2 linked regions of the Desulforapulum autotrophicum HRM2 genome follow. The protein of the gene in region 2 interacts with the protein of the main gene of each other region in a pairwise test. Links are inferred from orthologs where the notes say so. Each region holds a gene or a part of one and is shown on either strand. Other genes may lie near its edges. The genes, in order: HRM2_RS06275 and mrcB.

The links.
Region 1: the proteins of mrcB (region 2) and HRM2_RS06275 interact in binary tests that used the Escherichia coli proteins (3 or more experiments, as listed by UniProt). The link is inferred for Desulforapulum autotrophicum HRM2 from one-to-one orthologs.

Annotation. Positions count from the first base shown.
Region 1 is NC_012108.1:1,432,273-1,435,502, reverse strand. What follows is about bases 325-3,230. They hold HRM2_RS06275 (peptidoglycan D,D-transpeptidase FtsI family protein), read right to left. Parts: upstream 2,698-3,230; coding sequence 952-2,697; downstream 325-951. Other genes in these bases: rsmH (16S rRNA (cytosine(1402)-N(4))-methyltransferase RsmH), read right to left, coding at 3,141-3,230; HRM2_RS06270 (FtsB/FtsL family cell division protein), read right to left, coding at 2,816-3,136; HRM2_RS06280 (UDP-N-acetylmuramoyl-L-alanyl-D-glutamate--2,6-diaminopimelate ligase), read right to left, coding at 325-948. Also shown: more of HRM2_RS06280, read right to left, coding at 1-324. UniProt on the Escherichia coli protein: Essential cell division protein that catalyzes cross-linking of the peptidoglycan cell wall at the division septum. Required for localization of FtsN.
Region 2 is NC_012108.1:1,758,229-1,761,603, forward strand. Bases 325-3,375 are described here. They hold mrcB (penicillin-binding protein 1B), read right to left. Parts: upstream 2,989-3,375; coding sequence 661-2,988; downstream 325-660. Other genes in these bases: HRM2_RS25045 (tetratricopeptide repeat protein), read right to left, coding at 325-664; thiE (thiamine phosphate synthase), read right to left, coding at 3,162-3,375. In the rest of the region: more of HRM2_RS25045, read right to left, coding at 119-324. UniProt on the Escherichia coli protein: Cell wall formation. Synthesis of cross-linked peptidoglycan from the lipid intermediates.

The sequences.
Region 1 (3,230 bases), 330 kb from region 2 along the record:
GGCAGCCGACAGTATATTTTCCACATTGAACGCCCCCACAAGGGCCGAGGAAAACGGGTATGGGGCCCCATCTATTTTCAGGATTCCGGTTGTGCCGGTTATGGTTTCAGCAAGGTCAAGGGCACAGACATCGGCACGGGAATCTCTTCCCGTGGTCACCACCTTTGTGGCTGCGGCGTCCCTGAGGGCCTGCCCCTTTTCATCATCCAGGTTGATAACGGCCATGGCTGTCAGAGCCTTGGGACCGCTTGGCAGTATCCGTGTAAAAAATCTTCGTTTGCAGGCAAAATAGCGGCCCATGGTCCGGTGGTAGTCCAGATGGTCCTGGGTAAGGTTGGTGAACACTCCGGCATCAAACCTGCAGTTTCTCACACGGTGAAGGTCAATGCTGTGGGATGAAACTTCCATGACAACATGGCTAACTTGAGCAGCCTTCATCTGGGCCAGGATCCGCTGAAGATCTATGGATTCAGGAGTGGTTACGGGGTTGTTAAAGAGTTTTCCCCGGTACCGGAAGTTTACCGTTCCAATCACCCCCACACAATGGCCGGCCTGGGCAAAAATACTCTCAAGGATAAAGGAGGTAGTGGTCTTACCATTGGTCCCGGTAATTCCCACAAGACACATTGATTCCGAGGGGTTGTCGTAAAAACGTGCAGCAATGGAAGCCATGGCCTTTCGGGTGTCAGCCACCTCAACCATCCGTTGTTTACCCGGAACTCGTTGCTGGACAACAACGGCTGCGGCCCCCCGCTCAAGGGCGTCTTCAACGTAGTCGTGACCATCGATCTTGAATCCTCGGACAGCAATGAATAGCCCTCCTGGCTTTACATCCCTTGAGTCGTTGTGGATGGACGTAATTTCAGGGTCAGAACCAGGATCAGAGGCCGGGTCCAGGCTGCGACGCCACAGGGGGGTACATTCTTTTAATAAATATGATAATTTCAACGGTTATACTCCATCTGACACCCTTGCAACCACCTGTTTCGGACCTAAGTCCGGACCAATATCCGGGGGGATGTTAAGATAATGAAAGGATTCTGCAACAATACTTTTAAATGCCGGTGCAGCCACAACACCGCCATAATGATTTCCCCGGGGTTCATCAACCACCACAACAACGGCTATCTCGGGACTATTTTCCGGGGCAAACCCTGCAAATACCGCTGTATAGCGGTTTTTGGCGTAGCCCCTGCCGTTCTGTGCAACCTTTTGGGCCGTTCCCGTCTTGCCACACACAGAATAGCCCTCGATTGCGGCATTGGTGCCTGTGCCGTCTTCCGTCACAACAGACCGCATCATCTGGCGAACCGTTTGTGCCGTCCGGGCAGAGATGACCCGCCGGACCCGTTGGGGTTCAAAGGTCTGATCGACCTCACCGGTATTGAAAAGCGTTTTTTGAACCAGAAGCGGGCGCATGAGCACCCCGTCGTTGGCAATGGCGGCGATGGCGGCCACAAGCTGAACTGCTGAAACCGACATGCCCTGGCCAAAGGATATGGCCGCAGCATCTATGGCGGACCACCTCTGGTAGAAGGACAAAGAACCAGGGGTTTCCCCCGGAGACGATACACCTGTTCGACTGCCGAACCCGAATCCGGAAAGGCCCTCGTAAAGGGCCTGTTCACCTGTTGTTTCTGAAATTTTCACAGCGCCTATATTGCTCGAATACTTAATAATCTGTGCCAGGGTCAGCCAGCCGTGTTCATGGGTATCATGGACGGTATAGGACCCGACCCTGTAACTGCCGTTCTCGCAGAAAAAAATAGATTTAGGGGTACAATACCCTTTGTCCATGGCAGACGCTGCCAGAAACACCTTCATGACGGACCCCGGCTCAAAGGGATCTGTCACGGATCGATTTCTCCAGCGCTCCCGTGTAAATTCAGAAAAGGCATTGGGATTAAATTCAGGATAGAGTGCCATGGAAAGGATTTCACCGGTTTTCGGCCGCATGGCAATTGCCATGGCAGATTTGGCCTTAAAACGGGTCACCACGTTCTTCAGCGCCCCTTCGGTGATATACTGGATATTTCTGTCAATGGTCAGGACCAAGCCGCCGCCGCTGAGTACCTCGCTTAAATTTTTGTCCGCATCAAGCCTTCTTCCCGCAGCATCCTTGGTGATGGTGAACTTGCTCTGCTTTCCCTTCAGTACATCCTCATAACCATACTCCAGCCCCTCCAACCCCTTTGAATCAGACCCTGTAAACCCAATCACCTGGGCTGCAAGGGTCCTGTTGGGGTAGAAACGGACCACATCTTTTTGAAACGACAAACCTGTAAGGTTAAGGCCCTTGAGCGCCTCTACCTCTGCAGGGGAAATTTTACGCTTAACCCAGACAAAATTTTTACTCGAAGATATTTTCCCCGCAAGTTTCACCGGGTCCATCCCCAGAACAGCTGCAATTGATCGGGCATCCTTTGCCGGGTTCCCAAGACGTTTTGGGAAAACAGCAACGGAAAGCGCATCAATGGTCGTACACAGCCGTTTGAGGTTTCTATCCAGAATCTCTCCCCTTTTTCCCTGGATCTGGACGGTATCTGTATACTCGTTTTCCGCCTTTTTAGCAAGATCATCACTGTCAAAGATCTGAATTTTAACGGCCTTTGCCCCAAGAAGACTCATGAACAGAAAAAAAAACAGCTCTACCAAAAGAATTCGAACCTGCATTCCGCTGTCTTTTTTCTGGCCCATTTGTGCCCTTTCCTCGTCATCTGGTTTTATGAAACTCCCACCGAAATCTCATAATCAGAGGTGTTTCATCATTTATTGTGGCAGGGGCCGATACCCTGCTCCGGCCAGGCCGGTGAGTTCATTGTGGGTCCATGTAAACGACCTGATCCTGTTCCGGCATCTCAAGGCCAAGTCTTGTTCTTGCTATTTTTGCGATTCTCTCGGGCGCTCCCAACCGATCCAGCTCGATGATCAACTCTTTCTGGTAAGTCCGTGCCCTTTTTCCCGCCTCTTGGGCCCGGGAGATCTGAAATCGGTTCCGTGTACAATCCACCCGGATACCGGTATAAATAAAAAGTTCACAGATAAAAAGGAGCAGAAACACCAGCCAGGGGCCTTGAATCTTTTTAATCTCCGACTTTACGGCGTTCCTACGTAATCTGCCGAATTCGTCTCCCATGGAATCATACCCTCCAGGCAACCCTGAGCCTTGCACTTCTTGCCATGGGATTTATCTCAATTTCCTCGGGTGTCGGCATGACGGCCCTTTTGGT
Region 2 (3,375 bases):
ATCGTTGGTGGCTGACCTAAAACCCGGTTAACAAATTGATTCTGGGATGCCACACCGGCATATTGCTGGTTCCATACCGGTGATCTGGGGAAAAAGGATGGGGACGGGGTCTCAAGGCTCAGGCTCCGGCCTTTGCCCGGGCCTGGTCTGCTTCATCCATCCTGCCCTGCTCCTCAAGGGCGTGGATAATTATCTTCCAGTTTTTCTTTTTCAGGGAACGATCATCACCTGCCAGGGTATTGGACTTTCTGGCCAGGGATTCAGCCTGGCGGTATTGACCCTTCATCAGCCTGGCCTTTGCCATGAGATGCCAGACTTCAGGATCCCGTCCGTCAATGGTCAGGGCCCGTTCCAGGGTCTGGAAAGCAGGATCCGGCTTATGAAGGAAAAGCTGCCTTTCAGCCTTTCGGATCATGGTGTTCAGAATGGCTGGTCGCGGCTTTTTTGTGGGAACCAGGCGCGAAAGCCTTTCAGGCTGAGGCTGGCCCGACTTTTGGATTGTCTTTCCCGGTGGGGGGGCCCCGATTTCCGGCACCTGTTTGGGGGGCTCATGGGTCTGGGGAATGGATGAAATCCTGTTTTTGGCGCAGGAGGCCATGAAAAAAGGAATTAACAATAGAACTGAACAAATGGTTACCCAGCGGACAAAAAGGTTCTGTTTCATTTAAAGACCTCTTTAAACCAATCCATAAGATATTTGGTTTTTACTTTTTTTGGGGGGGCTGCCTTGGATGAAGACCGTGGAACGGGTTGATCACCTGTCTGGATAGGTGAAAAAGCAGATTCACAGGGCTGGAATTCTTCCGGAACAGACCCTCGGATGAACGGAGCAGACACGGCATTGGGGCAATCCCCGTTGGTTCTGTATCCGGTTTTGGAATCAATGATTCCCCATTCAATATTTTCGGGAACGGCCAGATCCAGAGGAGAGTTGGAAATTTTTGACATGAGTCGTCCAAAGACCTGGAGGGCACCGGAAGAACCGGTAAGGCCGGTAGACTGGTTATCGTCCCGTCCGATCCATACTACAGCCAGATGATTGCCTGAAAATCCTGCAAACCAGCTGTCCTTGAGGTCATTGGTGGTGCCTGTTTTCCCGGCAATTGAATAATCCGGGGACAGCCATTTATTCAAGGATTTTCCCGTTCCCCGGGAAACCACTCCCTGGAGCATTTTATTTACCAGAAAAACCGCTCCTGGATTCATACGCTGCTCAATGGTCAAGTCATACCGCTGGAGGGCTTCCCCTTCAAGGGTATAGATCGTTCGAATGGCCCGGGCTGGCGTGTAAAATCCTCCAGATGCCAGGGTGTGGTACATCTGGGCCACCTGGATGGGAGACATATCCATGCTTCCCAGGAGTATGGAAGGCAAAACCGGGGGTTCAGGATTTGCACCTAATTTTTTCAGGGTATTTGAGACATTCTCAAGACCCAAATCCAGGCCCAGCCTCACCGTTGCGGTATTATAAGAATGAACCAGGGCCTGAAAGAGCCCCACCTGCCCGTGGGATGTTCTGTCAAAATTTTGGGGTTGCCAGAAAGTGCCGTCATAATTTTTGATTTTTACGGGGCCGTCGTTGACCCGGGAGACCAGGGTGTAGGTGTCTGGCTGGGCCAGGGCCGTAAGATATACCGCCGGCTTGACCAGGGACCCTATGGGGCGCCGGGCATCCAAGGCCCGGTTGAACCCCATGTACCTGAAATCTTTGCCCCCCACCAGGGCGTGGATTTCATTGGTGGCCGTGTCCGAAAATACCAATCCGGCTTCCAGGTGGCTGTCTTTATTTTTCAAAAAGCCGGAGACAGCCTGTTCTGCAGCCAGCTGAACCTGGGGATCCAGGGCCGTAAAAATTCTCAGCCCCATGGTTCTCAAATCGTTTTCCCGGTATTCTTTGAGCAGCTGCCGTTTCACCAGATCCAGGTAAAAGGGAAATGGAGAGTGTCCCTGGGTCGGTTTTTGAATCACTCCCAGGGAAGCTGTCAGGCCTTGTTTTAACTGGGAGGGCGAGATCAGCCCCTGGTCTGCCATTAATTTAAGGACCACATTTCGCCGTTGCCTGGCCTGGTCCGGATATGTCCTGGGATTATAGGCGGAGGGGCCCTTGAGCATGCCCACCAGCAGGGCGATTTCATGGGGGGCAAGATTGGCCGGGGACTTACCGAAATAAAAATCCGCGGCCAGGCCGAATCCATGGATGGACCGTTTGCCGTCCTGGCCCAGGTAGACTTCGTTTATATAAGCCTCCAGGATTTCATCCTTGGAAAAATGAAGTTCCAGGGCCGCTGCCATAAAGGTTTCGTTGATCTTCCGGACCAGGGTTTTTTCCCGGGTCAGAAAAAAATTTTTGGCCAGCTGCTGGGTAAGGGTGGAGGCCCCCTGGGAAAGCCGCCGATTTTTAATATTTACCAGAATAGCCCGGAAAATAGCTTTGGGATCAATGCCGTAATGGGTGTAAAAATTTCGGTCTTCCACAGCTACAATGGATTTTCCCAGCAGGGGCGGCGTCTGATCCAGAGTTACCAGAACTCGATCCTCCATGGATGCCGGGTAAAACCGGCCCACCATAACCGGATCCAGCCGATCCATCTCCCTGTCTCTGCCGGTTTTGATATTTTTTACCTGGATCACCCTGTTGTCTTTGATACGGACCCGGGTGCGGCGCAGGGGAAGTGTCTCATCCCCGAAATCAAAGGCCCGCAAAAACAGGTCAAAGGTGTTTCCCATGCGGGCGTAGGTACCCGGTGTATCCAGCCCATTTGAATTATCCTGTTTCCGGTACCCAATGAGGATCAATTCTTTTTCAAACAACTCAGGAACCAGTTGCATGGAGGGATAGACTTCCAGGGGCCGGGCATAAACCCGGGCCGGCAGTTCCCACAGCCTGCCCTGAAATTGCTCCTGAACCTGTTTGTCAAATTTATTAAAATATCCAAAAAAAAGTCCGGCACATCCCAGCAGGACCAGTATGAAAATCGTCTTTTTCATAAATTTCCCTGTATTCGATCATAATTTGTTCCCTAGGAACCTATAGATGGGTATCAAAATACAGGCACACAATCAATAGACGAGTGGGGTAAAAAAGGATATGGATAAGAATAAGAATACGAAGAAAGGTTAAAATAACAGTACGGCCGCTTTTGCTGAGGTGATCATACGCTTCACAAGGCCTGGTACAATTTGGCTGAAGTGTCCTTGTAAATGGTTTGAAGCCCTTGGATGGTTGCCTTGATATCTTCGGCGCCGATAATTTCTGTGATCATGCAGACGGTCCTGGCCCCGTGGCTTACCACCTGGCCCAGGTTGTGCGCCTTGATGCCGCCAATGGCCACAAAGGGGATGGCGATGTTTGCTGCAACATGGTCAAGGTAGGCA